4 regions of the Pseudomonas sp. DSP3-2-3 genome follow, and region 4 is predicted to be linked to each of the others. Evidence: predicted binding sites of a transcription regulator. Region 4 holds the regulator's gene; each other region holds the start of a gene.
What was found. Region 4 encodes FliA, which starts transcription of late flagellar genes. Its sites were predicted from a motif close to CTAAAGTTTNNNNNNNNNNNGCCGNTAA; they were not measured.
Positions count from the first base shown of each region.

Region 1: a site for FliA is predicted at 5,201-5,228, ahead of ACP7E4_RS21275 (flagellar protein MotY). Genes of this name have one in related genera too.
Region 2: a site for FliA is predicted at 1,545-1,572, ahead of ACP7E4_RS13935 (methyl-accepting chemotaxis protein). Genes of this name have one in related genera too.
Region 3: a site for FliA is predicted at 1,648-1,675, ahead of ACP7E4_RS01850 (methyl-accepting chemotaxis protein). Genes of this name have one in related genera too.

Region 1 covers NZ_JAFCXH010000020.1:60,941-68,727, forward strand. The annotation lists gene ACP7E4_RS21255 (hypothetical protein) at 1,114-1,629, shown strand; gene ACP7E4_RS21260 (hypothetical protein) at 1,886-2,266, shown strand; gene ACP7E4_RS21265 (hypothetical protein) at 2,524-2,778, shown strand; gene ACP7E4_RS21270 (argininosuccinate synthase) at 2,891-4,108, opposite strand; gene ACP7E4_RS21275 (flagellar protein MotY) at 4,238-5,146, opposite strand; gene pyrC (dihydroorotase) at 5,295-6,341, shown strand; gene rnt (ribonuclease T) at 6,338-7,012, shown strand; gene ACP7E4_RS21290 (bacterioferritin-associated ferredoxin) at 7,219-7,437, shown strand; gene bfr (bacterioferritin) at 7,638-7,787, shown strand, end outside.
Region 2 covers NZ_JAFCXH010000010.1:132,025-139,811, reverse strand. The annotation lists gene ACP7E4_RS13945 (AEC family transporter) at 1-447, shown strand, start outside; gene ACP7E4_RS13940 (class I SAM-dependent methyltransferase) at 510-1,466, shown strand; gene ACP7E4_RS13935 (methyl-accepting chemotaxis protein) at 1,742-3,364, shown strand; gene ACP7E4_RS13930 (diguanylate cyclase domain-containing protein) at 3,376-5,004, opposite strand; gene eutC (ethanolamine ammonia-lyase subunit EutC) at 5,171-5,989, opposite strand; gene ACP7E4_RS13920 (ethanolamine ammonia-lyase subunit EutB) at 5,999-7,390, opposite strand; gene eat (ethanolamine permease) at 7,404-7,787, opposite strand, start outside.
Region 3 covers NZ_JAFCXH010000001.1:383,214-391,000, reverse strand. The annotation lists gene ACP7E4_RS01850 (methyl-accepting chemotaxis protein) at 1-1,571, opposite strand, end outside; gene ACP7E4_RS01845 (class I SAM-dependent methyltransferase) at 1,787-2,557, shown strand; gene ACP7E4_RS01840 (TetR/AcrR family transcriptional regulator) at 2,591-3,169, opposite strand; gene ACP7E4_RS01835 (amidase) at 3,271-4,707, shown strand; gene ACP7E4_RS01830 (TetR/AcrR family transcriptional regulator) at 4,798-5,394, opposite strand; gene ACP7E4_RS01825 (SDR family NAD(P)-dependent oxidoreductase) at 5,550-6,308, shown strand; gene ACP7E4_RS01820 (ABC transporter ATP-binding protein) at 6,332-7,411, opposite strand; gene ACP7E4_RS01815 (SIS domain-containing protein) at 7,445-7,787, opposite strand, start outside.
Region 4 covers NZ_JAFCXH010000006.1:198,701-206,487, reverse strand. The annotation lists gene flhF (flagellar biosynthesis protein FlhF) at 1-1,234, shown strand, start outside; gene fleN (flagellar synthesis regulator FleN) at 1,350-2,183, shown strand; gene fliA (RNA polymerase sigma factor FliA) at 2,180-2,920, shown strand; gene ACP7E4_RS09845 (chemotaxis response regulator CheY) at 3,212-3,586, shown strand; gene ACP7E4_RS09840 (protein phosphatase CheZ) at 3,606-4,394, shown strand; gene ACP7E4_RS09835 (chemotaxis protein CheA) at 4,428-6,695, shown strand; gene ACP7E4_RS09830 (protein-glutamate methylesterase/protein-glutamine glutaminase) at 6,747-7,787, shown strand, end outside.

The sequences.
Region 1 (7,787 bases), on a different contig from region 4:
AATGCGAGGAACATCACTACAGTCGAATCAAGCATTAGGCCTGCTACCTCTTATGATTAATGAACCGGATGCTACGCAAGTCGATGAACATTTCTCATTCGAACCACGGCTCACTCCTACGCATCCGGCGGACTTAACACGACCTCAGGCTAGATAGCGTCTCGCCACTGCTTTCAGATCGGTTTCTAGCGTCGGATTACCGGATACTGGCAGTATCGATTGGCTGAATAAACGGACCGGCCCGGGTTTAAACACCCGCCTGACCTGCCACACCACCTGCGTACGGTAATTTCAACGCGCCAGCCTGCGCCTGCAGCCCACGTGTTCTTTATCTGTTCATGATATGTGGTATCGATGAAGACACCAGCGACCACAGCCAGAAAATGTTGCACACATAATTACCTCAAAATCGCCTGTTGCATCTGTTGAAAAACTACACATATTGCAGCGCTGGTTTTGTAAATATATATATTTCAGGAAATATCCTACAAACATTTCGGAAAAACCCTAATCAATGGGAGCGCCTTGGCGCCGCAAGTCCTTGGCAGGTTCTCACGGGACAATAGAATTTTGTTGTTATCAAAACAGCGCACAACAGATGCATAACTATTTATTACCAAACTATCTTTTATGCTCCCACAGCGTTGCGCGCCGCCCTAAAACGCTTTAAAACCGCTCATCCGACATATAGCTAATACTATATTGCTATCTGACGCCATACTCCACCACTTAAAGAGGAAATGTACTACAAAACTCACAGACGCCAAATAAAAGCATGTAAGACAACCAACCCCAAGCCGAACCAATTCATGTAAAGCGTCCATTTTTACTTGCAAAATCTATTACCAGTCGTTACTTTTTTAACAACCAACTCACTAATCTTAGCGTGAAGCATGCTGAATTAATTGAGTATCCGCCAAAGAGGTAATGTCACTTTGACTACCTTTAATAAAATTTTTTATTGTATGGATCCCATTCAAAAACAACTGAAGGGACTCGAACAGTGCAGGCAAGGTCAATCAGACACTGCTCAACACTGACAGACCTGGGTCCGGCCTGTAGATTCATTTTGAATTGGCCATGTGTATAACCATGTTCAAAAAAGGATATACCATGAATAACAAGACTATCCACCGCTCGCCCGACCAACGAAGTACCATGGACCTGGCTGCAGCCGTCGAACGATTCGTCGCTCAAGGCGGAGTGATTGATGTCATAAAGGAAGGGAATGTATCGCCGCCGCGATCAACTTCTGCCTCCGCTAACACGTCGGACGAGGAGCGAAACAGTAAAGTTCATCTTCTCAAAGATCTGGTCGCCAAGGGCGCCGGTATGTCTGCGCTGCAATATTCACTGAGGATGAACAGGAAGGAAATAAAACAGCTGGCATTCGAACACGGTGTAAAAATAGCATTCAGCCGACCTATCAGTGAAATCAAGCGGGAAGCATTACAAGATCCCATGGAGATAGACGACCTGGTCGCAGGGCATGCGATGCATTACTCCAGCCTGGGTTACACAGCAGTCGAGATCGCTCGCTTGCTTGATCTGACCGTGCGACAGGTGTGGGATATCGGTAGGGCTTATCGCTTCGAATTTCAGCTGAGGAAAGACGGCGACACTCCCTGAACCTCGTTTGCACCCAACCTATGGCCGGTACCTATCTGATCGCAATGACAGCCGACAACCCGTCAGTACCGGCTCCACCCCCTGAATAGCCCCGCATCCCCGGTAAACAAGGTCCCCGCCGTTGTATTCACCCGAGCTCCAGGGAATAGCGCACGATTTTGCCCTCTTTTCGGATATTGCGAAAAAAAATTCAATCTGATTAAACGTTCTTTATCGCCTATCGGCGCGCTTTTCCCCTTCCCTATAAGGAACAAAAATGAAACGTTTAAACCGGATTGCAAACCCCATCAGCATCATCGCGGCATTTGCAGCGTTGTCTGAAGCATCAGCGACAACGGTACTGCCTTACCTTGATGATGAAAACCGCCAGATATATATCTGGTTTTTGATAGCTTTCCCTTCAGCGTTGGTAGTGTTCTTTTTTCTGACACTGAACTTTAATAACAAGGTGCTATACACGCCCGCTGAACTGAAACAGCTCTGCCTCAAAAATGAGAACAACCCTGAAGCTACCTCTTCCCAAAGCAACACTTCAAAAGAAGCAATGGCGTTGAACTTGAGTTTCAGCAAAGAAGAATATAGTTGTAGGAAAACGTCATACATCCCACCGCAAACGGATACAAACCAACAGACTTAGGCGATGAATTTTGTAGGAATAGTAGAATTTATCTGACAGATTGGTCCATTTTAAAAAGCGAAAGAAATTAAACGCTGTGCAATCAAACACTTCAATCAACAGGCGTTATTGACTCTAACTTCTAATACTGCACAGACAATAAAGTACGCACCAAAAAAAGAAGCTAGTGTTTAACGTAATCAACAAAGGACGAAACGTTTATGAGAACTGCTTTTACATGACTCAATCAAGCCCAAAGACAGACGACGGAAAATATCATGTCAAAACTAAGAGATTACCGCGACGCAGAGCGTGCCCTGGACAAAAATCTGCAACGACTTGAACACCTCAAGAATAATCCTGAACTGATCAAGGAACTGGAATTCGAAAAAAGACTGATGACGCTGTTAAAGCGATACAGCAAGAGAACAGAGGATTTGCTGGCGTTCGTCAAACCGGCGCTCGGGGCCAGCCTGCAAGCACAGGAGAACAGACGACCCTATGGAAAGGCCTCAAGCAAAAAAACCGGATAGTCAGCGCCTTGGTACCACACGCTAGCCTGAGAATACGATGGCCTTCAGCAACGAATTTCAAATGCAGCACCGGTTCAAGGTGCTGCATTCTTTACATTAAGTCAGACACAGCTCAGAACAGCTTTCTGCCTTTGTTGGCCGCGATACGCATGCGCAGCGCGTTGAGCTTGATGAAGCCTGCTGCGTCAGCCTGGTCGTAGGCGCCCGCATCATCTTCAAATGTCGCGATATTGGCATCGAACAGCGACTCGTCGGATTTGCGACCGGTCACGATGACGTTGCCTTTATACAGCTTCAGACGTACGACACCGTTCACATGAGCCTGGGACGCATCGATCATCTGTTGCAGCATCAGACGCTCAGGGCTCCACCAGTAACCGGTGTAGATCAGGCTGGCGTACTTGGGCATCAGCTCGTCTTTCAAGTGAGCGACTTCGCGATCCAGCGTGATCGACTCGATGGCGCGGTGAGCGCGCAGCATGATGGTGCCGCCCGGTGTCTCGTAGCAGCCACGGGACTTCATGCCGACATAGCGGTTTTCAACGATATCCAGACGACCAATACCGTTTTCGCCGCCGATGCGGTTCAGGGTGGCCAGCACGGTCGCAGGCGTCATTTCAACGCCATCAAGCGCGACGATGTCGCCATTGCGATAGGTCAGTTCCAGGTAGGTCGCAACATTCGGTGCGTCCTCCGGGGACTTGGTCCAACGCCACATGTCTTCTTCGTGCTCGGTCCAGGTATCTTCCAGAACGCCGCCTTCATAGGAAATGTGCAGCAGGTTGGCGTCCATCGAGTACGGTGATTTCTTCTTGCCGTGACGCTCGATCGGGATCGAGTGCTTCTCTGCGTAGTCCATCAGCTTTTCACGGGACAGCAAGTCCCATTCACGCCAAGGGGCAATCACTTTGACGCCCGGCTTGAGCGCGTAAGCACCCAGTTCGAAACGCACCTGATCGTTACCTTTCCCCGTCGCGCCATGGGAAATGGCGTCAGCGCCGGTTTCGTTGGCGATTTCAATCAGACGCTTGGCGATCAGCGGGCGAGCGATGGAAGTACCCAGCAGGTACTCGCCTTCGTAGACGGTGTTGGCACGGAACATCGGGAACACGAAATCACGCACGAACTCTTCGCGCAGATCGTCGATGTAGATTTCTTTCACGCCCATGGCTTTAGCCTTGGCACGTGCGGGCTCGACTTCTTCGCCCTGACCCAGGTCAGCGGTAAAGGTCACCACTTCGCAGTTGTACGTATCTTGCAGCCACTTGAGGATTACCGAAGTATCCAGGCCACCGGAATACGCGAGAACTACCTTGTTTACGTCCGCCATGCCATCACTCCACCGGGTTGTACGGAAAACCCGGGATTCTACCGCTCATGGGCAGTGATTTACAGTGGCGCGACAGCTTCTGACGATGAAGCGACAGTTTATGTCGAGTGCGCGACGAATCTCGCTGGATCAGGAAGCGCTGGCTGCGCTACCGGCGGAGGCAACGGGCGCGGGGTTCTCGTCGGGAGTAACCCGCTCAAGATGAATGTTCACCCGGCGGTTGCGGGCGCGATTGGCGTTATTGGTGTTCGGCGCCAGCGGGTAACGCTCGCCATGGAAGCGCAAGGTGATCTGCTCTTCAGGAACGCCCTGGGCCTTGAGGAAATCCATCACTGCCAATGCGCGACGGCGGGAAAGGTCGCGATTGGTCAGGCGGTTGCCACTGTTGTCGGAGTGGCCGTCGAGCTCGATGTGATTGACCGTTGGATCAGCCTTCAGATAAGCCACCACGGTTTGCAGCTGTGACTTGGCACGGGTGTCGAGCTCGATGCCACCACCGGGAAAACCGACCTCGGCTTGCTTGACCTGGTCGAAGTTCATCGGCAAGAGCTTGGTGACACACAGTTGATAGTCGCTGAAGGCCTTGTTGAACTTGACCGGCAGCAAGCGCACTTCCATCGTGCCGCCACCGTCACGGGAATAATGCCGGATGACCGGACTGCGGCCGTCCATCAAGCCATTGATCAAACGCCCGGCCTGCACCTGGGAGCTATTGAAGGGGAAACCGCCGTTACTGACCCGGACCGAGCCCAGATTGATATCGCCACGCCCCGGCTGCCAGGGCGCAGCGGCAGCCAGCAGGGTCGCGGAGCCTGGGCCCATCATGCCCCCGGATGCCTTGATGCGGAAGATCGCTTGCTCACCCGCCCGGCGCACGAACTCGCCCGCACCGAAATCGGTGATGGGTTGGCTCAGACGACACTCGAACTGATCGCCTTCGACCTTCCACTCGATACTTTCCAGACGCGTCTGGAAAGTAATAGCCATCGCCGGCAGGCTGGCGAAAAGGCTGAGCAAGGCTAAATATCGCTGGCGCACGGGAGGCTCCACAAAAAAATACGGCGTTACCAAAAAATGGCTTCCTACAACTGGCTATCGGTAACTTCCTACAAAACTTGATAGCGAGTGCCTGAGAGAGTCTTTTCCGGTAGCATTCCCAGCGAGTTTGACCCGCCTGGAATCCCCAATGTCTGACCGCCTGACCCTCCTGCGTCCCGACGACTGGCACATTCACCTCCGCGATGGAGCTGTTTTGCCTCACACCGTTGCTGACGTTGCGCGCACTTTTGGCCGCGCAATCATCATGCCGAACCTCGTGCCACCGGTACGCAACGCACAGGAAGCTGACGCTTATCGCCAGCGCATCCTGGCGGCACGTCCGGCCGGTAGCCGTTTCGAACCCTTGATGGTGCTTTACCTCACCGACCTGACCCAGCCGGAAGATATCCGCACGGCCAAGGCGTGTGGCTTCGTTCACGCGGCCAAGCTGTATCCGGCCGGCGCGACCACCAATTCCGATTCCGGCGTGACCAGCATCGACAAGATCTTCCCGGCGCTGGAGGCCATGGCCGAAGTCGGCATGCCGCTGCTGGTGCATGGCGAAGTGACCCGTGGCGAAATCGATGTGTTCGACCGCGAGAAGATGTTCATCGACGAACAGCTGACCCGCGTCGTCGAGCGCTTCCCGACGCTCAAAGTGGTGTTCGAACACATCACCACTTCCGAGGCCGTGCAGTTCGTCAATCAGGCTTCCGAGAATGTCGGCGCGACGATTACTGCCCATCACTTGCTCTATAACCGCAACCACATGCTGGTTGGCGGCATCCGTCCGCACTTCTATTGCCTGCCGATTCTCAAGCGCAACACTCATCAAAGTGCTTTGCTGGATGCCGCAACGAGCGGCAGCACGAAGTTCTTCCTGGGCACCGACTCGGCGCCTCATGCCCAGCATGCCAAGGAAGCCGCCTGCGGTTGCGCCGGTTGCTACACCGCGTACGCGGCGATCGAGATGTACGCCGAAGCCTTCGAGCAGCGCAATGCCCTGGACAAACTGGAGGGTTTTGCCAGCCTCCACGGCCCGGCCTTCTATGGCCTGCCGGTTCACCAAGACACCATAACGCTGGTCCGTGATGAATGGACCGCGCCCACCAGTCTGCCGTTTGGCGAGCTGTCCGTAATTCCCCTGCGTGCCGGTGAAAAACTGCGCTGGCGCCTGCTGGAGACACACACGTGAGTGAAGATCATTTCGACGACGAACAGGAAGGTCACGGCGGAGGCGGCTCGCGTCATCCGATGGCTGCCCGTTTCCGTGGCTATCTGCCTGTCGTCATCGACGTTGAAACCGGTGGCTTCAACTGCGCCACCGATGCCCTGCTGGAAATCGCAGCGGTCACCATCGGTATGGACGAAAAGGGCTTTGTCTTCCCGGAGCACACCTACTTCTTTCGGGTCGAGCCTTTCGTGGGCGCGAACATCGAAGCGGCAGCACTGGAATTCACCGGAATCAAACTCGACCATCCGCTGCGCATGGCCGTCAGTGAAGAAACGGCCCTGACCGACATCTTCCGTGGCGTGCGCAAGGCGCTCAAGGCCAATGGCTGCAAACGCGCGGTGCTGGTCGGACACAATGCCAGCTTTGACCTGGGCTTCCTCAACGCCGCCGTAGCGCGGCTGGACATGAAGCGCAATCCGTTCCACCCGTTCTCCAGCTTTGATACCGCGACACTGGCCGGGCTTGCCTATGGCCAGACCGTGCTGGCCAAAGCCTGTTCGGCGGCGGGTATCGACTTCGATGGCCGTGAGGCGCACTCCGCGCGTTACGACACCGAGAAGACCGCTGACCTGTTCTGCGGCATCGTCAATCGCTGGAAACAGATGGGCGGCTGGGAAGACTTCAACGACTGAGTCGTGATTCGGCACATCAAAACCGGCCCTTTCCAGGCCGGTTTTTTTTCGCCACCGCACAGCTCTTCAGGCCATTTAACGCTAAGCATATTCCGTGACTGACCATTCATCGCTCCTGCGCGAAAGCCTCCCAAAGAGTTTTGACAAGCATTCTCATTAACATTAGTATCCCCGCATCGAGCAATGAACAGCGACGGTTCTCTCTTATGTATGTCTGCCTCTGCCAAGGTGTTACTGACGGTCAAATCCGAGATGCAATTCTCGAGGGTTGCTGTAGTTATCGCGACGTCCGGCAAACCCTGGGCGTAGCCAGCCAATGTGGGAAATGCGCGTGTCTCGCCAAGGAAGTGGTGCGTAATACGCTGACCGAACTGCAAATCAGCAAGCCCTCGCTGGCTTACCCCGCAGAATTTTCAGTCGCCTGATTAAACGAATTTAAAGAACCGGACCTTGTGTCCGGTTTTTTTATGCCTGTAATTCAACCGCTTAGGACCAAGATGCGGAACACAAACATTCTTATTACTATTTATTTTCACTTAGTATTCAATAACTTAGGTTTGACAGAGTTATAACTGCGGCTCAAACTTGCCTTTTATAGACACAAGCCATTGGCGGGACCTCGAACATGAAAGGCGACATTACAGTCATCCAGCATCTCAACAGGATCCTCGGAAACGAGCTGGTCGCGATCAATCAATACTTTCTGCATGCACGCATGTACGAAGATTGGGGTCTGAAAAAGCTGGGGGCGCACGAGTATCACGAATCCATCGAC
Region 2 (7,787 bases), on a different contig from region 4:
GTGTTCCTGGCTCTGGCAAAAAACCCGTTGGTGGTGTCGCCGTTGCTCGGCGCACTGTGGGCCTGGCATGGTGCACCGCTGCCGGGCGCGCTGGAGAAATTCCTCAGTCTGCTTGGCGCCGCGACTACGCCCTGCGCATTGATTTCTCTGGGGCTGTTCCTCGCGGAAAAACAACAAGGCCCACGCCACGGTACTTCGCAGCTGGTGTTGATCAAACTGGTCGCGCATCCGCTGCTGACCTGGATTCTGGTCTTCCATGTGTTCGACGTGCCCCGGCTCTGGGCCAATGCCGCCCTGCTGCTCAGCGCATTGCCCACCGGCACCGGACCGTTCATGCTCGCTGAATACTACAAACGCGAGGCCTCGCTGGTTTCGAGCACGATTCTGGTGTCGACCCTCGGTTCGTTGATCACCCTCTCGGTTTGCCTGTATATCATCGGCACCTGATGCCCCGCGCGCCCTCCGGCAAGAACGTTTAACATGCGCGCCTTTCCACTTTGATCGCCGCCATGAACTCCGAAGCACTCGCCACCCTCAAGCAACATCTACTCAACGCACTGGACACCGCGCCGGATGAGACTCGGCGTCTGTTTCACGGGCGCGGGCGAATGTGGCCGGGGCTGGAGCAACTGACCGTCGACTGGCTGCAAGGCGTGCTGCTGGTATCGCTGTTTCGCGAACCGGAACCCACGGAGCTGCAAGCGCTGACCGTGCTGCTTGACGAGCTGACCCACAGCGCGCAATGGCAACGCAGTCAGGCGCACACGCTACTGCTGCAACATCGCTATCTGCCGGAAAGCCCGACCCAGTGGCTGTTGGGAGAAAAAGTCGAGGAATGGCTGATCAGCGAGAACGGCCTGCGTTTCAAGGTCGATCTGGGCAAGAAACAAAACTGCGGCTTGTTCCTCGATATGCGTTATGGCCGGGACTGGGTTCGTGCCCAGGCGCAAGGCAAGCGCGTGCTGAATCTGTTCGCCTATACCTGTGGCTTCTCGGTGGCTGCAATTGCCGGTGGCGCCGAGCATGTGGTCAATCTGGACATGGCCAAGGCCGCGTTGAGTCGTGGACGCGAAAATCATCGGCTCAACGGGCATGATTTAAGCCGGGTGAGCTTTCTCGGTCATGAATTGTTCAAATCCTGGGGCAAGGTCAAGCGAGCCGGTCCTTATGACTTGATCATCATCGATCCACCTTCCTTCCAGCGCGGCAGTTTTCTTCTGGACAAGGATTATCAAAAAGTTCTGCGCCGTTTGCCGGAACTGCTGATGCCCAACGGACAAGTGCTGGCGTGCATGAACGATCCAAGCCTGGGATCCGATTTTCTGATTCACCACACCGCCATCGAGGCGCCGGGGCTGCGCTTCGAACAACGCCTGGAAAACCCGCCGGAGTTTCCCGACGCAGAAATTGAGGGTGGGCTTAAAGCACTGGTGTTCAAGAACCCAGAACTTAATGAAACTGATTGACATTCAATTGCCGCGAATTAATTACAACTGTCTGCTGAATTAATACTTAGCAAGCTCAACAACTCAATTACAGTCGCGCTAAAGTTTTATCACGGGCAGTCGATGACTTTGGAAAGCGCGACTCAAGTCAATACAGCTCTGTAATATTTGGAACAAAGTGTGATTATTCGATAAAAGCTTTGCCGGCTACCGTGTTTTTCACACATCAGAGCCTAAGCTGATATCAAGTGGCCACCGAATATGAATATCGCCCCTGCCGCCTAAGGAATTTAACCATGATAATAAGAACCATCAGGCTCACCACCAGGGCATTAATCAGCTTCGGCGTAATCTGCCTGCTGCTCATCACCCTGGCCGGTACGGTTCTATATGAACTCAATGGTGTCCATGACTCAGCTACCGAGTTGCAAGGCAACTGGTTGCCCAGTGTTCAAGCTGTCGGCAAGATTGAAACTGCCGCGCTCCTTTATCGGCTGGATGCCAGACGTTTTGTGATGGACGACAAGCGACTCGGTGAGGCGTCGCTGAAAAAGATCGGGCTACTGAGATCGACACTTACCCAGAACGTCGACGCCTACAAACCACTTATTTCCAGCCCACAGGAACAAGATCTATTCAACAAAGTGGCGGCCGACGTGGCAGCGTACCAGTCCAAAGTCGATGAGCTCATGGAGTTGAGCAAAACCCAGACTTATCAGGATATGGCGGTGTTCATCCAGGACACTACCAAACCCCAGGCGGTTGCCTTGCAGGCCTCCCTCGCAGCGTTGATCGACCTGAACGCCAAGGGGGCCATCCAGTCTGGCGAAGAATCCGACGCGAGTTTCAAGAGCGGGCAGGCCTTTGTCATCGCTTTAAGTGTGATCACGATCATCATTACGATACTGGTGGCCATCACCTTCACCCGCAGTATCAGCCGACCGATCCTGGCACTGTTGGGCAGTACGCAGAAAATCGCCAGCGGCGACTTGCGCACCCCGGTTGCCGTCAACGGCGCAGACGAAATTACCGAGCTGCAGAACGCGACAGCCGCCATGCTCGCCAGCCTCAAAGGGACAATCCAGCATATCTCCGACTCATCCGGACAACTGGCGTCGGCAGCCGAGGAAATGAGCTCGATCACCAAGGAGTCCACCGCCGGGATTCAGCGCCAGACCATGGAAACCGAGCAAGCCGCGACTGCAGTCAATGAGATGACCGTAGCGGTTGAAGAGGTCGCGCGCAATGCCGTGTCAGCCTCGCACTCGACCCAGGAATCGGAGCGTTCAGCCCGCACCGGCCAGGAGCGCGTAGGCCAGACCATCGCGTCGCTGGAGAAACTGAGCGCGACCGTCACGCAAACCGGTGTCGAAGTCGAAGGCCTGGCCAATCAGGCGCAGAACATTGCCAAGGTGCTGGACGTGATTCGCTCGATTGCCGAGCAGACCAACCTGCTGGCGCTGAACGCCGCCATCGAAGCCGCACGAGCCGGCGAGCAAGGTCGAGGCTTCGCGGTAGTTGCCGATGAAGTCCGGGCCCTGGCGCATCGCACCCAGTCGTCGACCCAGGAAATCGAGCAGATGATCCAGGGCATCCAGAAAGACTCCACCCGAGCGGTACTGTCCATGCAGCAAAGCAGCGCCGAGGCCGGTTCTACCTTGTTGATCGCTCATGAAGCCGGAGCCGCGATCAAGCAAATTACTGCGGCGATCTCCGACATCAACGAAAGAAACATGCTGATCGCCACCGCCTCGGAACAACAGGCGCAAGTTGCCCGGTCCGTCGATGAAAACCTGGTGAGTATTCGCGACCTTTCAGTGCAGAGCTCGTCGGCGGCGAGCCAGACCTCAATTGCCAGTCACGAGCTCTCGCAACTGGCCGTTGACCTGAACAGGCTGGTGGCGCGCTTTTCGGTCTAGTCGGGGGCTGATCAGACCCTGGAACTCAAGAACCGGCCCCGGCCGGTTTTTTTCGCCTGGTACATGACCCGATCGGCAGCCAATAACAACGAGCTTTCAGAGCTGTTGCCGTCACCCCAGGAAATGCCGATCGACACGCCCACCACGCACACCGCATCGGCCAGGTAAAACGGCGCGGTCAAGGCGTCGATGCACTTGACGGCCACGGCGCTGACAGCGGTTTCGGCATCGTCCCCAAGGTCACCGATCAGCACCACAAACTCATCGCCGCCAATGCGTGCCAGCGTATCGGTCTCGCGCACCACGCTGGCGAAGCGCATCGCTACCTGGCGCAACACTTCGTCGCCGGCGTCGTGCCCCAGGCTGTCATTGATATCCTTGAAGCCATCCAGGTCCATGAACAACAAACCCACATGAGTGTGCTTGCAGCGCGCCAACGCCAGGGACTCGCGCAAGCGTTGCGAGAGATATGCCCGATTGGGCAAGCCGGTCAGTGCATCGTGATGCGCCATGCGTTCCAGTTCGGCTTGTTTGGCATTTAACTTAAGCAAAAGGCGATTGAACGCCGAAATCAGATGCCCTATTTCATCGTCACGAATGACCGGCAACGGCGCCAGCGGCTGTTCGCCCCGAGTCATGCGGTCCGCTTGTGCCGCAGCGGTGAACAGCTGGCGAAAGACCAGATAGATGCCCAACGCCGACAGCGTCCCAAACACCAGAACCGCGAAAAATACACCTTTGAGCAAAAAATGTTGCAGACGATTGACTGTCGCAAACGCTTCGCTGCCCGGCACACGCGCCACAACATACCAGCCGGCACTTGCAACGGACGCCATCGCTGCAACTTCCTCGGCGCCTTCGGCGTTGACCGTAACTCCCGCCCCGCGAAACCCGGCCAGGGCCCGATCATTAAGCGTATCGACGCTGGGTTTGGCAACTGGCTTGAGAGTCATTGGCCGTTGCGATGACTCGACAAACTGTTTATCCCGGGGAAATACCAAGGCGAACCCGCTGCCGGTCTCGCCCATTCGATTGTGGAACAGTGAATCCAGAAAACCCGGTGCCGCGAGTGCCGTGTTGCCAACCAGCACCGCCACAGTTTCCCCAGTTGGTTTTTTTACAGGTACGGCAATGGGAATCAACGGCCCGTCACCCGCAGTGTCGGTTCTCGGGCTGCCAATAGACGGACGACCCGCCAATGCCGCTTGAAGGTAATCACCCCCGGAATAATCAGAATCGCGCTGGCCATCCAGCATCGGGGCACTGGTCAGCAAACTTCCTTGGGCATTGACGATGGCAATCCCGGAGAACAGCGTCTGATATTCATAACGCTCATTCAGCCAGGCTTGAAGTTGTCCGGGTTCTGCCAGTGAAACCCGGGACATATCGGCCGCCACCCGTTCCAGCAGCCGTTGACGTTGCAGAATCTTGCTGTCCACATCCTGCGCGATATAACTCGCCAGGGCCAGCTGCTGGCGCTGCACCGTGGCAGCCAGATCTTCGCGCAGGAAGTTGCTCAATACGTAATAACGCAATACCGCGCCGAAAATGATGATGCACAGCGCCAATAGCAACAGTCGAGTGACGACGCTATTGAACAGGCGTGGGCGATTCCCAGCCAGATAATATTTACTTCTCATCGCCGGCGTACATCCGAAGGCCATCTATATGACATCAGGGTGCGATAAGTTTCGATTTATAGCTACCTTGGATGGGATATTTCCCGTACTGACACGAAATCTGTAGGAGGTCAGTGTTTGCCGTGCGACAGCGCTGCCTGTGAATGACGGGAAATTTCCCACAACCTTATTGCTTGAGCAGGAAATTACCCTTGCCCGCCGGAACATCGGCTTCCAGCGTATGCACCTGCGCGTCGTCCTTGAGGTTGACTCCGGACAACTTCCGCCGCCAGGCTTCTCGCATCAAGTAGAGCAATTTATGCGCCGCCATCGGATAGCTCATGCCTTCCAGACGCACATTGGAAATGCAGTTTCGCGCCGCATCGTTCAGACCCACGCGGGGCGCAAAGGTGAAGTACAGGCCAAGGCTGTCGGGCGAACTGAGCCCAGGCCGCTCACCGATCAGAATCACCACCATCCGCGCGTTGAGCAGTTCACCGACTTCGTCGGCCACGGCCACTCTGCCCTGCTCCACCAGCACCACCGGTGCCAGGCTCCAGCCTTGCTCGGCGGCCAGTTCGTCGATGCGTTCGAGCATGGTCGGGCTGTGCCGATGCACCGCCAAAGCCGACAAGCCGTCAGCCACCACCAAGGCCAGATCGAAGCCTTGCGGATGGTTTTGAGCATAGGCACGCAGCTGCCCGGCGCAATCAGCAGACAACCGGCGACCGAGGTCAGGCCGCTGCAGGTATTGATTACGATCAGCGGCAGAGCTGTGCAGCGTCAGCACTTCCCGTCCACGCGACTGCAACTGTTCAGTCAATGCAGCGTGGTCGAATGCCAGGTGTACCGCATCACGCGCCTGAGCATGGGCGAACTGGAAATCCAGCTGCGCCGCAGTGGGCAGGCTGGTGCCCGCGTGACCCAAGGCGATGCGCGCCGAGGTCAAAGAACGCAACTGACTCCAGGCATCGGCCTGGGCAGGAGTTTTCGGGTCATCGCTCATGGTCATCCCTCAATTGAGTTTTGCCAGCGCCTGGCTGAAGAGCGGCGGTATTCCCTGCCCGAGCCGTACACCGTTGTCATCCTGACGCAGGATGTTCATGCGGATCAACCACTCCTCGAACTCCGGCGCGGGCCGCAAGCCGATGGTTTTGCGCGCATAGAGCGCGTCGTGAAACGACGTGGTCTGGTAGTTGAGCATGATGTCGTCGGAGCCGGGAATACCCATGATGAAGTTGATCCCGGCGACGCCAAGTAGCGTCAGCAACACGTCCATGTCGTCCTGATCCGCTTCGGCGTGGTTGGTATAGCAGATGTCGCACCCCATCGGCACGCCCAGCAGCTTGCCGCAAAAATGATCTTCCAGCCCGGCGCGGATGATCTGCTTGCCGTTGTACAGGTATTCAGGACCGATAAAGCCCACCACGGTGTTGACCAGAAACGGATTGAAATGCCGGGCCACGGCGTAGGCGCGAGTCTCGCAGGTCTGCTGGTCGACGCCGTGATGGGCATTGGCTGACAGCGCGCTGCCTTGCCCGGTCTCGAAATACATCAGGTTATTGCCCCGAGTGCCTCGGTTCAGACTCAAACCAGCTTCATGGCCTTCACGCAGAATCTCCAGGCTGATACCGAAGCTGCTGTTCGCCGCCTCGGTGCCGGCAATCGACTGAAACACCAGGTCCAGTGGCACGCCCTTTTCAATCGCCGCAATGGACGACGTGACGTGCGTCAGCACGCAGGATTGAGTCGGAATTTCATAGTGCCGAATCACGCCATCAAGCATTTTCAACAGCTCGCTGATGGCGCTGACGCTGTCGGTTGCTGGATTGATGCCGATCATGGCATCGCCGTTGCCATACAACAGGCCGTCGAGAACGCTGGCAGCAATGCCGGCGGGATCGTCGGTCGGATGATTGGGTTGCAGACGGGTCGACATCCGTCCGCGCAGCCCCACAGTGTTGCGAAAGCGTGTGACCACGCGGATTTTCTGCGCCACCAGCACCAGATCCTGGACGCGCATGATCTTCGACACGGCGGCGACCATTTCCGGTGTCAGTCCCGGTGCCAAGGCCCTGAGGCTGGTTTCGGTGGCCTCGTCGCCCAGCAACCAGTCGCGAAAGCTGCCCACCGTCAAGTGGCTGACCGGCAAGAAGGCTGCCGCATCATGACTGTCCATGATCAGCCGGGTGACTTCATCCTGTTCGTAGGGGATCAACGCCTCACTGAGGAATCGCTTGAGGGGTACGTCCGCCAGCGCCATCTGCGCTGCCGCTCGCTCAGCATCGCTGGCGGCGGCAATTTCAGCAAGAAAGTCCCCGGAGCGCGCGGGACTGGCCTTGGCCAGCAACTCCCGCAGGCTGTCAAAGCGCCAGGTCATCGCGCCAATGCTGTGGGAGAAGCTCATGCACATCCTTCCTTTATTGACTGGCCAGAGCCGGGACAGCGCCACGGCCACGCACCACTTTGCAGAACACCGCACCGACCAGCATCAACCCGAGGAAGATGCAGCCAATTATCAGGTTGAACCAGATCATCGCCACCAGGCACACCACCGCCAGAATCAGAGCAATGGCCGGCACCACGGGATAACCGGGGGCACGGAAGCTGCGCTCAAGATTCGGCTCGCTGCGACGCAGTTTGAACAGGCTCAGCATGCTGACAATGTACATCACGATGGCGCCGAACACCGACATGGTGATCATTGCTGCGGTCAGGCTCATGCCTTGCAGATTGACCAGACCGTCGCTGAGAATCGCCGCGATACCCACTACGCCACCGGCGAGAATGGCCCGATGCGGCGT
Region 3 (7,787 bases), on a different contig from region 4:
TTGGTCTGATGGGCACCCGCCGCTGTCTGGGTTGATAAATCCTGGATGTTGACCAGATTGCGATCAACTTCCCGGGCGACGTTGGCCTGCTCTTCGGAGGCTGTGGCAATGACCAGATTACGATCATTGATCTGCGAGATGCCTTCGGCAATCAGCTCCAGCGCCTCGCCGGTGGCCAGGGCCAGCGACTGGGTATCGGTGACCAGCGACTGGCTTTTACCCATGGAACCTACCGCCTGGTCCGCACTCGCTTGCACGCTGTTGATCATCCCTTCGATCTCGCCGGTCGAGGCTTGGGTGCGGGCCGCCAGGGCGCGAACTTCATCGGCGACCACGGCAAAGCCGCGACCCTGTTCGCCCGCCCTTGCTGCTTCGATGGCGGCGTTCAGGGCCAGCAGGTTGGTTTGTTCAGCGATCCCGCGGATTACGTCCAACACCTTGCCAATGTCGCGCACCTGAACGGCCAGATTCTTGACCATGTCGGTGGACGCGGCAATTTCAGTGGTTGCGCTGTTGATCGCGGCGACGGCGCTGCGGGCCTGGTCGCGACCATTGCTGGCTTGCTCGCTGGTGGTTCTGGACGCTTCGGAAGTGGAGACGGCATTGCGCGCGACTTCTTCGACGGCCGAGGTCATTTCCGTGACAGCGGTGGCCGCCTGCTGGATCTCGTCGTTCTGGCGAATCAGGCCACGGCTGCCATTGTCAGTGACGGCGGTCAGCTCCTCAGCAGCCGACGCCAGTTGGTCCGATGCGCTGGCGATCTGCTGGATGGTGCCTTTCAGGCTGCTCTGCATGTCCGCCAGAGCCGTCAACAACTGGCCGGCCTCATCGCGGCCGGTACTGATGATGTGCTGGGTCAGATCGCCCTCGGCAATGCTGCGGGCGCTCGCAACGGCATTGGCAATGGGGCGGCTGATCAGGCGGCTGATAAACAGTCCGAGCAGGATTGCGGCAATGAACGCCAGTGCGATGCCGATATAAAGCGAAGTCTTTGCCGAGGTTTCCAGCCGGCTTGCTTCTTCGGCGCCTTCAGCGACTTGTCGGTCGTTGGAATCGACCATCACAGTCAACTCGTCCATGACCGTACGATAAGTCTTTTGCAAGTCGCCCAGGAGCAGGATGCGGCCATTTTCAAGATCGCCGGCCTGCATCAGGCCGACGTACTTTTGTACCATCGCCTGATAAACGGGCCAGTCTTGCTGCATTTTGTCGCCAGCGGCACGTTCGTCATCAGCAAGCGGCGTTTTTCGGTAGTCAGCGAATGCTTTCTCGCTGGCCAGTCGGTTGGCGTTCATCGAGGCAATGAACTCATCCTTGACGCTTTGCGGCGAACCGGCGGCAGTGGCCAGATATAACCGGTACAGATCACGGCTTTGTCCAACTGCCTTGGTTTTGGTTTGCGCGGTGTTGGAGACAGACACCAGATTGTTGGTGAACACCAGTTTCAAGCTTTGCGAAAGCTTTGAAACGCCCTGGCCTCCGAGGACGCCGACGCCCAGGGTGATGAACGCACACAGCACAAAGGCGGTGATCAGTTTGGTCGAGAGTTTTGCGTCATTGATCCAGCTCATTGGTCATCCTGCTGACATATTAGGGAGGAGGTAACTGAGCTGTCTCTGGACGAGAGGTGGCTAGTTGCCATTTCTTCTATCGGCCATACTGTCAATGACTTGAGTGTTGCTGGAAATGTTTGGTGGTTGTGAGGGCTCTGGTATGGGCCTTCTGGGGGGGGCGTTGGAAAAGTCCTTGGGTAACTTGATCACAAATTCAGAGAGAGATTGCTGAAATGACGGTTGTTCACAAGGCTGCTCAGGTAGGTTTCTCAAAGGAAGCAAGTACCTACACGCAAGGGCGCCCGGACTATCCAGGCGAAATACAGCCATGGCTTCGAAATACATTGGGTATCAGCCCCGGCTCAACGGTCATTGATTTAGGCGCTGGCACCGGAAAGCTCACGCGAGTGCTGGAATCAATGGACATTGAGGTCATTGCCGTCGAGCCGGTCGAGGCCATGCGAAGCGAGTTTGCCAGACACCTGCCGGACACCAGGATTCTGGAAGGAACGGCCGAAGCCATTCCACTCCAGGCGGGTGTGGCGCAGGCACTCGTTTGCGCCCAGGCTTTCCACTGGTTTGCCAATGAAACGGCGCTCGGCGAGATTCACCGCGTGCTTGAACCGGGTGGCCGGCTCGGGCTGATCTGGAATGTGCGCGATGAGTCCGTGGACTGGGTGGCAGCCATCACCAGAATCATCACTCCCTACGAAGGTGATACCCCTCGTTTCCATACGGGAGGCTGGCGACTGCCGTTCAATGGGCGCTACTTCTCGGCGCCCGAACTGACCTGCTTCGATTACACCCATACAGGCACTGCCCAAACCGTGATCCTGGATCGTTTTCTGTCGGTGAGTTTCATCGCCGCTTTGCCTGCTGCGCAGAAAGAGCGGGTGGCTGATCAGTTGCGGACGTTGATCGGCACCCATCCGGCGCTGCGCGGGCGTGAGACCATCGAGTTCCCTTATCAGACCCAGGCTTTTCTTTGCCGCCGGCTGGACTGAAGCAACTCGTTTCGAGGAGCCAAGCCCGGCAGTTCAAGCGGCGGTGTCCAGCCGCCGCTGGACCATCCGGGTCAGGCGTTCGCCTACCTTCTCAATCCCTTTGTTCTGCGCCACCACCTGGGCGCCTTCCATCAGCAGGGTAAGTTCCTCGGCAATCTGCTCCGGCTCGTTCAGTTCCAGCTGAGCGCAAAGGGCAATCAACCGACGAAACTGCCGCTGTTTATGGGTTTGAATCAGTTTTCGGGCAGGGTGGTCAGCATCTGGCAGCTCAGCCAGCGCATTGGTGAACGGGCAACCCCGATAACCTGCGCGATCCAGATCTTCAACAATGAAGTCGAGAAAACCCAGCAGCTGCTCGCGCGGGGATTCCGCATAGTGCAACGCCAGCCTGTCGAGCACGTCGCTGTAGCTTTCGGCCAAGCGTTCGAGCCATTCCAGAACCAGCGAATCCTTGTTTTCGAAATGGCGATATACGGTCATTTTCGTCGATGTCGCACGTGCGGCGATGGCGTCGACGCTGACGCGGGTAATGCCTTGTTCCATGAACAACGCCTGCGCAGCATCAACAATGCGCTCGCGAGGCGGCAACTGGGGTGTCCGTTCCGGACGCATGAATAATCTCCGCTTGACAGTGATACTGGTAAGTATCGCATGATACTTATCGGTATCGTGTGATACCGAATAGTATCGATCATACCTATCTGGAGAAATTCATGCACCTGTCCGAATACGCCGTCCAAGATGCGACGGGTCTGGCTCAACTGATCCAGGACAAGCGGGTAAGCGCCGCAGAGGTCCGTTCTGCGGCTTTGCAGGCGATGGAAGCGCTGAATCCACAGATCAACGCGCTGGTGGAAACCTGGTCAGATGAGCCGAGTCCCAATGCCGGAGCGTTTCACGGCGTGCCGCTATTGATCAAGGATCTGGGCATCACTGCTGCTGGCCGTCGCAATGAATTGGGCAGTGCTCTGGCACTCGACTGCACCGCGCCAAACGACTCGGAGCTGATGCGCCGTTTGCGATTTGCCGGGTTGTTGCCACTGGGCCGAACCACGACGCCGGAGTTCGCGGCGAGCACCACCACCGAAAGTCGCCTCTGTGGACCCACCCGCAATCCTTGGGATATCGGCCGCAGCGCCGGGGGTTCCAGTGGCGGCTCGGGAGCGGCGGTCGCGGCAGGGATGGTGCCGATCGCTCACGCCACCGATGGCGGTGGCTCAATCCGCGTACCGGCATCGATGTGTGGGCTGTTCGGCCTGAAGCCCAGTCGCGGACGGGTGCCTATGGGGCCGGATGTCGATGAAGTGTGGAGCGGCCTTGCCGTTCATGGCGTACTGACGCGCTCGGTGCGTGACAGTGCTGCATTGCTGGATGCCATCCATGGTTGCGCACCAGGTGACCCGTTCCATATACCGTCCCCGGAAACAACTTTCCTGGAACAATCCCGGCGGCAGCCCGGTGCATTGCGTATCGGCGTGCAGACTCGCCCGCTGAACGGTCAGCCGTTGCACCCGGCGGTAGAGAGCGCCTTGATGCAGACGGTGCGCAACCTTGGACTACTGGGGCACCAGGTCGAGGAAGTACAGCTCGACATCGGGATAAGCTGGGATGCGTTCGTTGAACTCAACGGGCGCTTCTGGTCGTCAAACACGGCCGCCTGGATCGACGCCATTGCCGCCGCTACGGGGCGTAGTATCGACGCCGAATATCTGGAGCCCGCTACGCTGGCGCTCTATCGGCAAGGGAAGACGCTGCGTGCCACCGAATTGCTGGGCGCATTGTTCGAGCGCAATATCGTTGCCCGAAAAATCGGCGGTTTCTTCGAACATTACGACCTGCTGCTGTCGCCGACCTTGCCGGGGCTGGCGCCGCTGATCGGCACCTACAATGCGGGACAGGAGCATCTGGACGGGCGTGGCTGGATGAATCAGGTGTTCAATCAGTCACCGTTCACCGCGCTGGCAAACGTTATCGGCGCGCCGGCAATGTCGGTGCCTCTGGCTCATGACCCGCAGAGCGGATTGCCCATTGGCCTGCAGTTCATGGGCAAATTTGGTGCTGAAGGCGTTTTGCTGGGATTGGCCGGGCAGCTGGAGCGCGAGTTGCCTTGGGCAGATCGTCGTCCAGTTGTTTGGGCCGGCAACCTCTGACAGGTTTGGCTGGCATGGGCGCGGCGTTCGCAGAATGATTGGCGCTGTATCAGATGATGGTTCTGCGTGCGCGTGCGCAACGGCCCATTCCTAAGAAGGCTGGTTTCCGGATGGCCAGGTCGACAGCGCTTGGTCGACCACTGATTCCAGAACATCGAGGCTGAAGCCGGCCTTGGCTTGGACCGCCATTCCATGCAGCACAGCGAGCACGAAAACAGCCAGTGCAGCACTGTTAGCCGTCTCTGGCAGATCACCTTCCGTCTTGGCCCGTTCGAAGCGTTCACGCAACTGCGTTTCTCCGTCTGCACGCGCATCGATCAGGGCGCGCCGGATCGGTTCGGCATCGTCCGAACCAGCCAGGGCGCCGTGGATGCCGAGGCATCCGGTGCGATCCGGGTAGCGGGTATTCAGTTCGGCCGCGCCGCGCAGGACGTACTCGGCCACCTGCCGCGAAGTCGGCTGCGCCAGCGCCACCGGGAAGAAATCCAGGTAGTGCTCGTAGTAGCGTTCAAGCGCCCGGCGGAACAGCGCCTCTTTGTTGCCGAACGCGGAATAGAGCGCGGGGCGCTCCACGCCGGTGGCTTGGGTCAGGTCGGTATACGACGCGCCCTCGTAGCCCTTGCGCCAGAACACGCAAAGGGCTGCGTCAAGCGCCTGATCCACGTCGAATTCGCGGTGACGGCCCATTAAATTGCCTCGGCTTTTTTCATAACGATCGATATTAAATCCCTTGACAGCAGGTGTACACATCCAATTCAATAACGACCGTTATCGTAACGACTGTTATTGATAGGTTGTTCACTTACCGGCAAGGACGCCGCTCACGTTAGAGAGGTTTTTTCATGCAGAACTCATTGGCAGGTAAAGTCGCACTCGTCACCGGCGGATCGCGTGGGCTTGGCGCGGCCACGGCGCAAGCGCTCGCCGAACAAGGGGCGGACGTCGCCATCAGCTACGTGGCATCTACTGAAAAGGCTGACGCCGTTGTCGAGAGCCTGAGGGCGAAGGGCGTACGCGCGATTGCGATCAAGAGCGATCAAGCCGATCTCTGCGCTGCGAAAACACTGATTGAGGCGGTGATCGCCCACTTCGGCAAGCTCGACATTCTGGTCAACAACGCGGCGATTGCCGTGCAAGGCAAGACGGTCGACGATCCTGAACTCGACACAGTCAATCTTGATCGCCAGTGGCAGATCAACGTCATGGGCACCGTGGCGACCACACGCGCAGCAGCGCCGGTACTTTCGGACGGCGGCCGGATAATTTTCATCGGTTCGCTGCTGGGTGGCCACGTTCCGTTCGCGGGCGCTGCAGACTATGCGGGAACCAAGGCGGCTGTCGCCGGATACGCGAAAGGCGTCGCCCGCGACCTGGGCGGGCGCAACATCACCGCCAACGTCATCCAGCCCGGCATCATGCCGACTGACATGTCGGTGGAAGTGTTGGGCGAGGGTGTCCCCGACGCGCTCCTGGATCTGCACCCCATTCGCCGCATTGCGACGCTTGAGGAAGTGTCGGCTTTGGTCTGCTACCTGGCGGGACCGAATGGTGGCTATATCACCGGCGCAGTAATCGACGTGGCCGGTGGTCTGAGCATCTGACGGATATGCCGGGCTCGTGCCGCTCAGTCCATTCGCGCCCCGCTGGCCTTGTCGAACACATGAATATGCTCGCATCGTCCCCCCAAACGCACGGCTTGACCTAGCTGCAGATCATCCCTTCGCGACAATGCCGCGACGATTGAGGTGTCGCCGGAGCGTCCGTAAACATGACTTTCAGCGCCGGTCGGCTCGATCAGGTCGACGCTGAAAGGCAGGGAGAAAGCCGGGCAGGGGATGGGTGCCAGGGTCAAATGCTCGGGGCGAATGCCCACCACTACAGGGGTTGAGGATGGCAGTTCGATTTGCCTTCCCAGCGCGATCCGTTGGCCATTCACGCGCACGAGCGATGAACCGTCTTCCTGCTCCAGCACGCCCTCGATCAGGTTCATTGCCGGCGAGCCGATGAATGTCGCCACGAACAGATTGGCCGGTCGGTCATAGACTTCGATGGGCGCGCCGACCTGCTCGATGCGACCGGCATTCATGACCACGATCAGGTCGGACATGGTCATGGCCTCCATCTGGTCGTGGGTCACGTAAATGGCGGTGGTGCCGAGCCTGCGTTGCAATGTGCGGATTTCGATGCGCATCTGCACCCGGAGTTTGGCGTCCAGGTTCGACAATGGCTCATCGAAAAGAAAAACCTGGGGATGACGCACGATTGCGCGGCCCATGGCGACCCGCTGACGCTGGCCGCCGGACAACGCTTTGGGATAGCGATCCAGGTAGTCCGTGAGGCCGAGCATGGCCGCTGTTTCCTGCACCGCTTTTTTTATGCGTTCAGGCGAATCCTTGCGCAGGTGCAAACTGAAACCCATGTTTTGCGCCACAGTCATGTGCGGGTACAGCGCGTAGTTCTGGAACACCATGGCAATGTCCCGGTCTTTGGGCGACAGATCATTGATGACCCGCCCGTTGAGTTCTATCGTGCCAGAAGTGACGGATTCCAGGCCGGCAATCATGCGCAGGAGGGTCGACTTGCCGCATCCGGAAGCCCCCACCAGCGAGACAAATTGCCCATCGGCGATGGCCAGGTCGATGCCATGCAGCACGGGGATCGCACCGTAGTTTTTACGAAGTTGCTGAATATTGACGGTTGCCATATCGGGAGAACTACCTATACCGGACCCACTGAATCAGGAAAGACGCACAACCTTGGTGAGGTGGCGTGGCGCAGTGCTGTCCAGGTTCTTGTGCTGGGCCAGACGTTCGCCGAACAGTTGTAACGCCGGCAGGATTTCCAGACTCTGGTCCAGGCCCGTCTGGCTCACTTCTACATACAGGTCGCCGGGTCCGCCGAAGCCGATGACCAGCGCGCCTTTGTCCTTGAGTTCGGCATACAGTTTTGCTTCTTCATCGCGGGTCTGCGGGCTGTAGATCAGCACCACGCACGTCTTGTCGTCCACCAGGCTGATCGGGCCGTGACGATATTCCATCGGATGGAACACCTGGGTGTAGGTCAGACTCATCTCTTGCAGT
Region 4 (7,787 bases):
GCGGATTGCCGGTGGCGTGGAGCTGACTGCTGCGCTGGATTACAAGCTGTCTGCCCTGGCGCCTCGCGTGCCGAACATCGAGCTTGAAGACGAACTGCGCAAAACCCAGTCGCGGATTGTTTCCGCTCAGGCTGAACTGAACAATCGTGGCGACAGTGACCCGTCAGTCAACCGTCAGTTGTTCGCCGGCATGCCGCTCAGCGCTGCCGACACGCATATCGAACCGACACTTGAAGAACCACCGCGTCCATTCGTGCAAGCTCAAGCAGCCCCGTCCGAACCGGCTGGCGGCCAGCGCGCTTACGAAAACATGCGCTTCGAATTGAATGGTCTGCGTGAACTGCTGGAAGTCCAGCTGGGTTCGCTGGCCTGGAATCAACTGCAAGGCAGCCGTCCGCAGCAGGCCAATCTGTGGCGTCGCCTGCAACGTATCGGTCTGTCCGGCCCGCTGTCCCGCGATCTGCTGGCGATGGTCAGCGAAATTGAAGAGCCTCGTCAGGCCTGGCGCATGCTGCTGGCGCACCTGGCGCGGATGATTGCCACCCCGGAAATCGAGCCCCTTGAAGAGGGTGGCGTGATTGCCATGGTCGGCCCGGCTGGCATGGGTAAAACCACCACACTCGCCAAACTGGCAGCGCGCTATGTGTTGAAGTACGGCGCACAGAATATCGCTCTGGTGAGCATGGACAGTTTTCGCATCGGCGCTCAGGAGCAACTCAAGACTTTGGGTCGCATCCTCAATGTGCCGGTGACGCATGTCGATCCAGGCCAGTCGCTGGCTCAGGCACTGGAGCCGCTGCTGCGCAAACGCGTGGTGTTGATCGACACCGCAGGTCTGCAAGCCAGCGATCCGGCCCTGCGCATGCAACTCGAAAGCCTCGCCGGGCGTGGCATCAAGGCGCGTAATTATCTGGTGTTGGCAACGACCAGTCAGAAGCAAGTGCTGACCGCGGCCTACCACAGTTACAAACGTTGCGGTCTGGCCGGGTGCATCCTGACCAAACTGGACGAAACCGCCAGCCTGGGCGAAGTGCTCAGCCTGGCGATCAGTCATGAGCTTCCTGTTGCCTACCTGACTGACGGACCGCGAATACCTGATGATTTACACCTTCCGCGTCGGCACCAATTGGTGACTCGTGCGGTCAATGTGCAGATGCAGGAAGAGCCTAGCGAAGAAGCGATGGCGGATATGTTTGCCGACCTGTATCACAACCCCAGCAAGCGGGTGGGTTAGGTGAAACGAACTACTGGAATTTACCTGCATCGATGGTCTGCCACGCATTGTTCCTCAGCGAACGTGCAGCCCCCAATGTGGCTTGGGTCTACGCAAGACAAGGTAATGAAATAACATGGGCAGCATGCATCCCGTACAGGTGATCGCGGTGACCGGCGGCAAAGGTGGCGTCGGTAAGACTAACGTGTCAGTGAACCTCTCGCTGGCCTTGGCCGAGCTTGGCCGGCGCGTCATGCTGCTGGACGCTGACCTTGGCCTGGCCAATGTCGACGTGTTGCTGGGGCTTACGCCCAAGCGCACCCTTGCCGATGTCATTGAAGGCCGTTGCGAATTGCGCGACGTACTGCTTCAAGGGCCGGGCGGGATTCGCATCGTGCCAGCCGCTTCCGGCACGCAGAGCATGGTGCATCTGACGCCGGCGCAGCATGCCGGTCTGATTCAGGCTTTCAGCGATATTGGCGATAACCTTGACGTACTGGTCATCGATACGGCCGCCGGCATTGGCGAGTCGGTGGTGAGCTTTGTGCGGGCCGCCCAGGAAGTCTTGCTGGTGGTGTGCGACGAACCGACCTCGATCACTGACGCCTACGCGCTGATCAAGCTGCTCAACCGCGACTACGGCATGAATCGCTTCCGGGTCCTGGCCAACATGGCCCAGAGCCCGCAGGAAGGCCGCAACCTGTTTGCCAAGCTGACCAAAGTGACCGACCGTTTCCTCGATGTTGCCCTGCAATACGTCGGCGCCGTGCCTTACGACGAGTGCGTGCGCAAGGCGGTGCAGAAGCAGCGTGCCGTTTACGAAGCGTTCCCGCGTTCCAAATGCTCCCTGGCCTTCAAGGCCATCGCGCAGAAAGTCGACACCTGGCCGCTGCCGGCCAATCCGCGCGGTCATCTTGAGTTCTTCGTCGAGCGACTTGTCCACCAGACATTTGCGGGGCCTGTCCAATGACAGCCAGCGGCTATCAGATGTATAGCAAGACCTCCAAGAACTCTCAGTACGAGCTCATCGAGCGCTATGCGCCGCTGGTCAAGCGCATCGCCTATCACTTGCTGGCGCGTTTGCCGGCCAGTGTCCAGGTCGAGGACTTGATCCAGGCCGGGATGATCGGGCTGCTTGAAGTGTCGACCAAATACGACTGCACAAAAGGCGCGAGTTTCGAAACCTATGCGGGTATCCGGATTCGTGGCGCGATGCTCGATGAAGTGCGCAAAGGTGACTGGGCACCACGTTCGGTTCACCGCAATACGCGCATGGTCAGTGACGCAATTCGCTCAATTGAAGCTAAAACAGGTCGTGACGCTAAAGATCACGAGGTTGCGGCCGAACTCCAATTGAGTCTCGATGATTATTACGGGATTTTGAACGATACCCTGGGCAGCCGCTTGTTCAGTTTCGACGACCTGTTGCAGGACGGCGAACATGAAGGGCTGCACGAGGACGGCGCAAGCGGTTCGCTTGAGCCGTCGCGGGATCTGGAAGACGAACGTTTCCAGGCCGCGTTAGCAGATGCGATTGCCAATTTGCCAGAGCGCGAGCGACTGGTGTTGGCGCTGTACTATGACGAGGAGCTGAATCTCAAGGAAATCGGTGAGGTCCTTGGGGTCAGCGAGTCGCGAGTCAGCCAGTTACACAGCCAGTGCGCAGCTCGTTTGCGAGGGCGTTTGGGAGAGTGGCGAGCGCGTTGACAGGTATGGCGCATCCGTAGGGTTGCGCTGTGCGTGTAAGCCGGCTGTGCAAAGCGTTGTGTGGGGAGATGGACAAGGCGGGAACCGGTCATTGGCGCTACTGCGAGCTGTTGGAAGGTGGTTTACCTCTCTGGCGGCAAGTCGAGCTGCTGCCCGGTTTCTTGACTGTTGATTTACCAAGCCCGTCGTCGTTTTAGTACAGCCGATGTGAGCTGTGCCGGTATTGATTGAACAGCGCGTTCAGGTGCTGAACGCGTTAAAGACTGCTTGGAGGTCGAATTGGACAAGAACATGAAAATCCTCATCGTTGATGACTTCTCAACGATGCGGCGGATCATCAAAAACCTGTTGCGTGATTTGGGATTCACCAACACGGCCGAAGCCGATGACGGACTCACCGCGCTGCCAATGTTGCAGAGCGGTGCTTTCGACTTTCTGGTCACTGACTGGAACATGCCAGGCATGTCCGGCATCGACCTGTTGCGTCAGGTGCGCGCCGATGAACGACTCAAGCACCTTCCGGTGCTGATGGTCACGGCCGAAGCCAAGCGCGACCAGATCATCGAAGCGGCCCAGGCTGGCGTCAACGGTTATGTCGTGAAGCCATTTACGGCCCAAGTGCTGAAAGAAAAGATCGAAAAGATCTTCGAGCGCGTCAATAGCTGATGTTTGCCGCGAGGGCGCTATGGAGCATAAAGAGACATCTCAGGGCGACTTTGAGTCAACCCTGAAAAAACACGCGCATGAGCTGGTGATGTGCCTTGAAAAAGGCCGTTTCGGCGAAGCCGTGCAATTGATCCATGAGCTGAACCAGACGCGTGATCGCGGCTTGTATCAGGAAGTCGGCAAGCTCACCCGCGAGCTGCACAGCGCGATTGTCAATTTCCAGATTGACCCGAACATGCCTCAGGCCGAAGAAGTGTCCCAGATCACGGATGCTACCGAGCGTTTGTCGTATGTTGTCAGGCTTACCGAAAATGCGGCCAACCGCACGATGGATCTGGTTGAACAAAGTACGCCCTTGATGAATGGCTTGAGTAACGACGCCAAAGCGTTGAGCCAGGACTGGGGACGTTTCATGCGTCGGGAAATCGGCGCTGAAGAGTTTCGTGAGCTGGCCAAACGTGTCGACGGCTTTTTGACGCGCAGCGAGCGGGAAACTCACGAAGTCGCTGCCCACCTCAATGACATTCTGCTGGCTCAGGATTACCAGGACCTTACCGGTCAGGTCATCAAGCGCGTCACGCAATTGGTCACTGAAGTTGAGAGCAACCTGCTCAAGTTGGTGCTCATGGCCAGTCAGGTCGATCGCTTTGCAGGCATCGAACATGACGATGAATCCATCCTCGCAGAAAAAGATCCACAAAAAGGTCTCTCTCAGGGTGAAGGTCCGCAGATTCATGCCGATAAACGGGAAGACGTTGTGTCCGGACAGGACGATGTAGACGATCTGCTATCGAGCCTTGGCTTCTAGGTCTGTTGACGGTTAATTTTAGGGAGCACCCCAATGAGCTTCGGCGCCGATGAAGAAATCCTTCAGGATTTTCTGGTAGAGGCCGGCGAAATTCTGGAGCAATTGTCCGAACAGCTGGTCGAGCTGGAAAGCCGACCTGATGATGCTGACTTGCTTAATGCAATTTTTCGCGGTTTTCACACTGTAAAAGGCGGCGCCGGCTTCCTCCAGCTCCATGAGCTGGTGGAGTGCTGCCACATCGCCGAGAACGTCTTCGACATCCTGCGCAAGGGTGAACGTCGCGTCGACTCCGAATTGATGGACGTGGTGCTCGAAGCACTGGATGCGGTCAACGGTATGTTCAGCGAAGTTCGCGAGCGTACCGAAGTCACACCCGCCACGCCGGAATTGCTGGCGGCGCTGGCGCGTCTTGCCGAGCCTGCAACCGCAGACGAAGTAGCCGCTGCGCCCGCTCCGGCAGTGATCGAGGAAGCGCCGCCTGCTTCCGACGAAATTACCGACAACGAATTCGAACTGCTGCTGGACTCGCTGAATGCGGTCAAGGCTCAGGCAGCCGAGTCAGCCAGTGCGCCTGCTGCGGCAGCGCCGGTTGCTGCCCCTGCTTCGGCAGCGGCCAGCGATGAAATCAGCGACCAGGAATTCGAATCGCTGCTCGATCAATTGCATGGCAAAGGTCAGTTCGCGGTCGATGCCGTCGCAACGCCAGTGGCTGCTGCGGCTCCGGCTGCCAGCACCGGCGCTGCGGCGAGCAATGAAATCACCGACGATGAATTCGAAGCCTTGTTGGATCAGCTGCACGGCAAGGGCTCGTTTGACGCCACTGCTGCGGTAGCGCCTGCGCCTGTCGTTGCAGCGCCGGCTGCTCCGGCTGCTTCGAAAAGCAATGAAATCTCAGATAACGAATTCGAAGACCTGCTGGATCAGTTGCACGGCAAAGGCAAGTTCGAGCCTGAAGCCATAGCTGCTGCGCCAGTCGCGGCAGCTGTTGCCAAGCCAGCGCCTGCTCCGGTTGCCGCAGCCAAACCGGCGCCAGCTCCGGCTCCGGCAGCTGCGCCAGCGCCCGCCAAGGCCGCTGCACCTGTTCCAGCCAAGGCTCCGGCTGCGGCGAGTCCGGACAAGCCGGCTTCCGAAGCGGAAACCACTGTGCGGGTTGATACCGCGCGGCTGGACGAGATCATGAACATGGTCGGCGAGCTGGTACTGGTGCGTAACCGTCTGGTGCGCCTGGGCCTGAACAGCGGCGATGAAGCCATGTCCAAGGCGGTGTCCAACCTGGATGTGGTCACCGCCGATCTGCAGACTGCGGTGATGAAAACCCGCATGCAGCCGATCAAGAAAGTTTTCGGGCGCTTCCCGCGTCTGGTTCGCGACCTGGCCCGCCAGCTCAAGAAAGAGATCAACCTGGAACTGGTCGGCGAAGAAACCGACCTGGACAAGAACCTCGTCGAGGCCCTTGCCGATCCGCTGGTCCACTTGGTGCGCAACGCGGTCGACCACGGTATCGAAACCCCGGAAGAACGCGAAGCCTCAGGCAAGTCCCGTGGCGGTCGTGTGATTCTCTCGGCGGAACAGGAAGGCGACCATATCCTGCTGTCGATTTCCGATGACGGCAAAGGCATGGACCCCAATGTCCTGCGCGCCATCGCGGTCAAACGCGGTGTGATGGACAAGGACGCGGCCGATCGCCTGAGCGACAGCGACTGCTACAACCTGATTTTTGCACCGGGTTTCTCGACCAAGACCGAGATTTCCGATGTGTCGGGTCGTGGCGTGGGCATGGACGTGGTGAAAACCAAGATCGCCCAGCTCAACGGCACGATCAATATCTACTCCACCAAGGGCCAGGGCTCGAAGATCGTCATCAAGGTGCCATTGACCCTGGCGATCATGCCGACGCTGATGGTGATGCTCGGCAACCAGGCTTTTGCTTTCCCGCTGGTCAACGTCAACGAGATCTTCCACCTGGACCTGTCGACCACCAACGTTGTCGATGGTCAGGAAGTGGTCATCGTGCGCGACAAGGCGCTGCCACTGTTCTATCTCAAGCGCTGGCTGATCAGCTCGGCCGCTCACGAAGAGCAGCGCGAAGGTCATGTGGTGATCCTGTCGGTCGGCACCCAGCGAATCGGTTTTGTCGTCGATCAGCTGGTAGGTCAGGAAGAAGTGGTAATCAAGCCGCTGGGCAAGATGTTGCAAGGTACGCCAGGCATGTCGGGCGCCACCATTACCGGTGACGGTCGCATTGCCTTGATTCTCGATGTACCGAGCATGCTCAAGCGTTACGCCGCCCGGCGTATTTGATTCCGGTGTCGCGGGCGACGTCTGTCGCCTGCGTAACCTAATGGAGTGTTTATGGCAGTCAAGGTCCTGGTGGTGGATGATTCCGGTTTTTTCCGCCGCCGCGTCACGGAAATCCTTTCTTCGGACCCGAACATCCAGGTTGTCGGTACGGCAACCAACGGCAAGGAAGCGATCGAGCAAGCTCTGGCGCTCAAGCCTGATGTGATCACCATGGACTACGAAATGCCGATGATGGATGGCATCACTGCCGTGCGTCATATCATGCAGCGCATTCCGACCCCGGTATTGATGTTCTCCTCGCTGACTCACGAAGGTGCCCGCGTTACGCTGGATGCACTGGACGCCGGCGCGGTGGATTTCCTGCCCAAGAATTTCGAAGACATCTCGCGCAACCCCGAGAAGGTCAAGCAAATGCTGTGCGAAAAAGTGCACAGCATTTCTCGCAGCAATCGGCGTCTGGGCAGTTACAGCGCGTCAGCACCGACACCGGCGGCGCCTGCGCCGGCCACCACCAGGCCCGGCACGCCTGTCACGGCGCGCAGCACTCTGGCCTCGCGTCCATCGGCTTCGTCAGCGCCAGCCGCGGCAAGCAGCCACGCGCCTTCGTCCCCGGCACCCAAACGCAAAGCCTACAAACTGGTCGCCATCGGCACGTCCACCGGCGGCCCGGTCGCGCTGCAACGGGTCCTGACCCAACTGCCCGCCAACTTCCCGGCGCCTATTGTGCTGATCCAGCACATGCCCGCAGCGTTCACCAAGGCGTTCGCCGAACGCCTGGACAAGCTGTGCCGCATCAACGTCAAGGAAGCTGAAGACGGTGACATCCTGCGTCCGGGGCTGGCCTTGCTGGCGCCGGGTGGTAAGCAGATGATGATCGACGGCCGTGGAGCGGTGAAGATTCTGCCCGGTGACGAGCGCCTCAATTACAAACCCTGCGTAGACATTACCTTCGGTTCCGCTGCCAAGTCCTATGGCGACAAAGTGCTGGCCGTGGTGTTGACCGGCATGGGCGCTGACGGCCGTGAAGGTGCGCGCCTGCTCAAGCAGGGCGGCAGTCACATCTGGGCTCAGGACGAAGCGAGCTGCGTGATC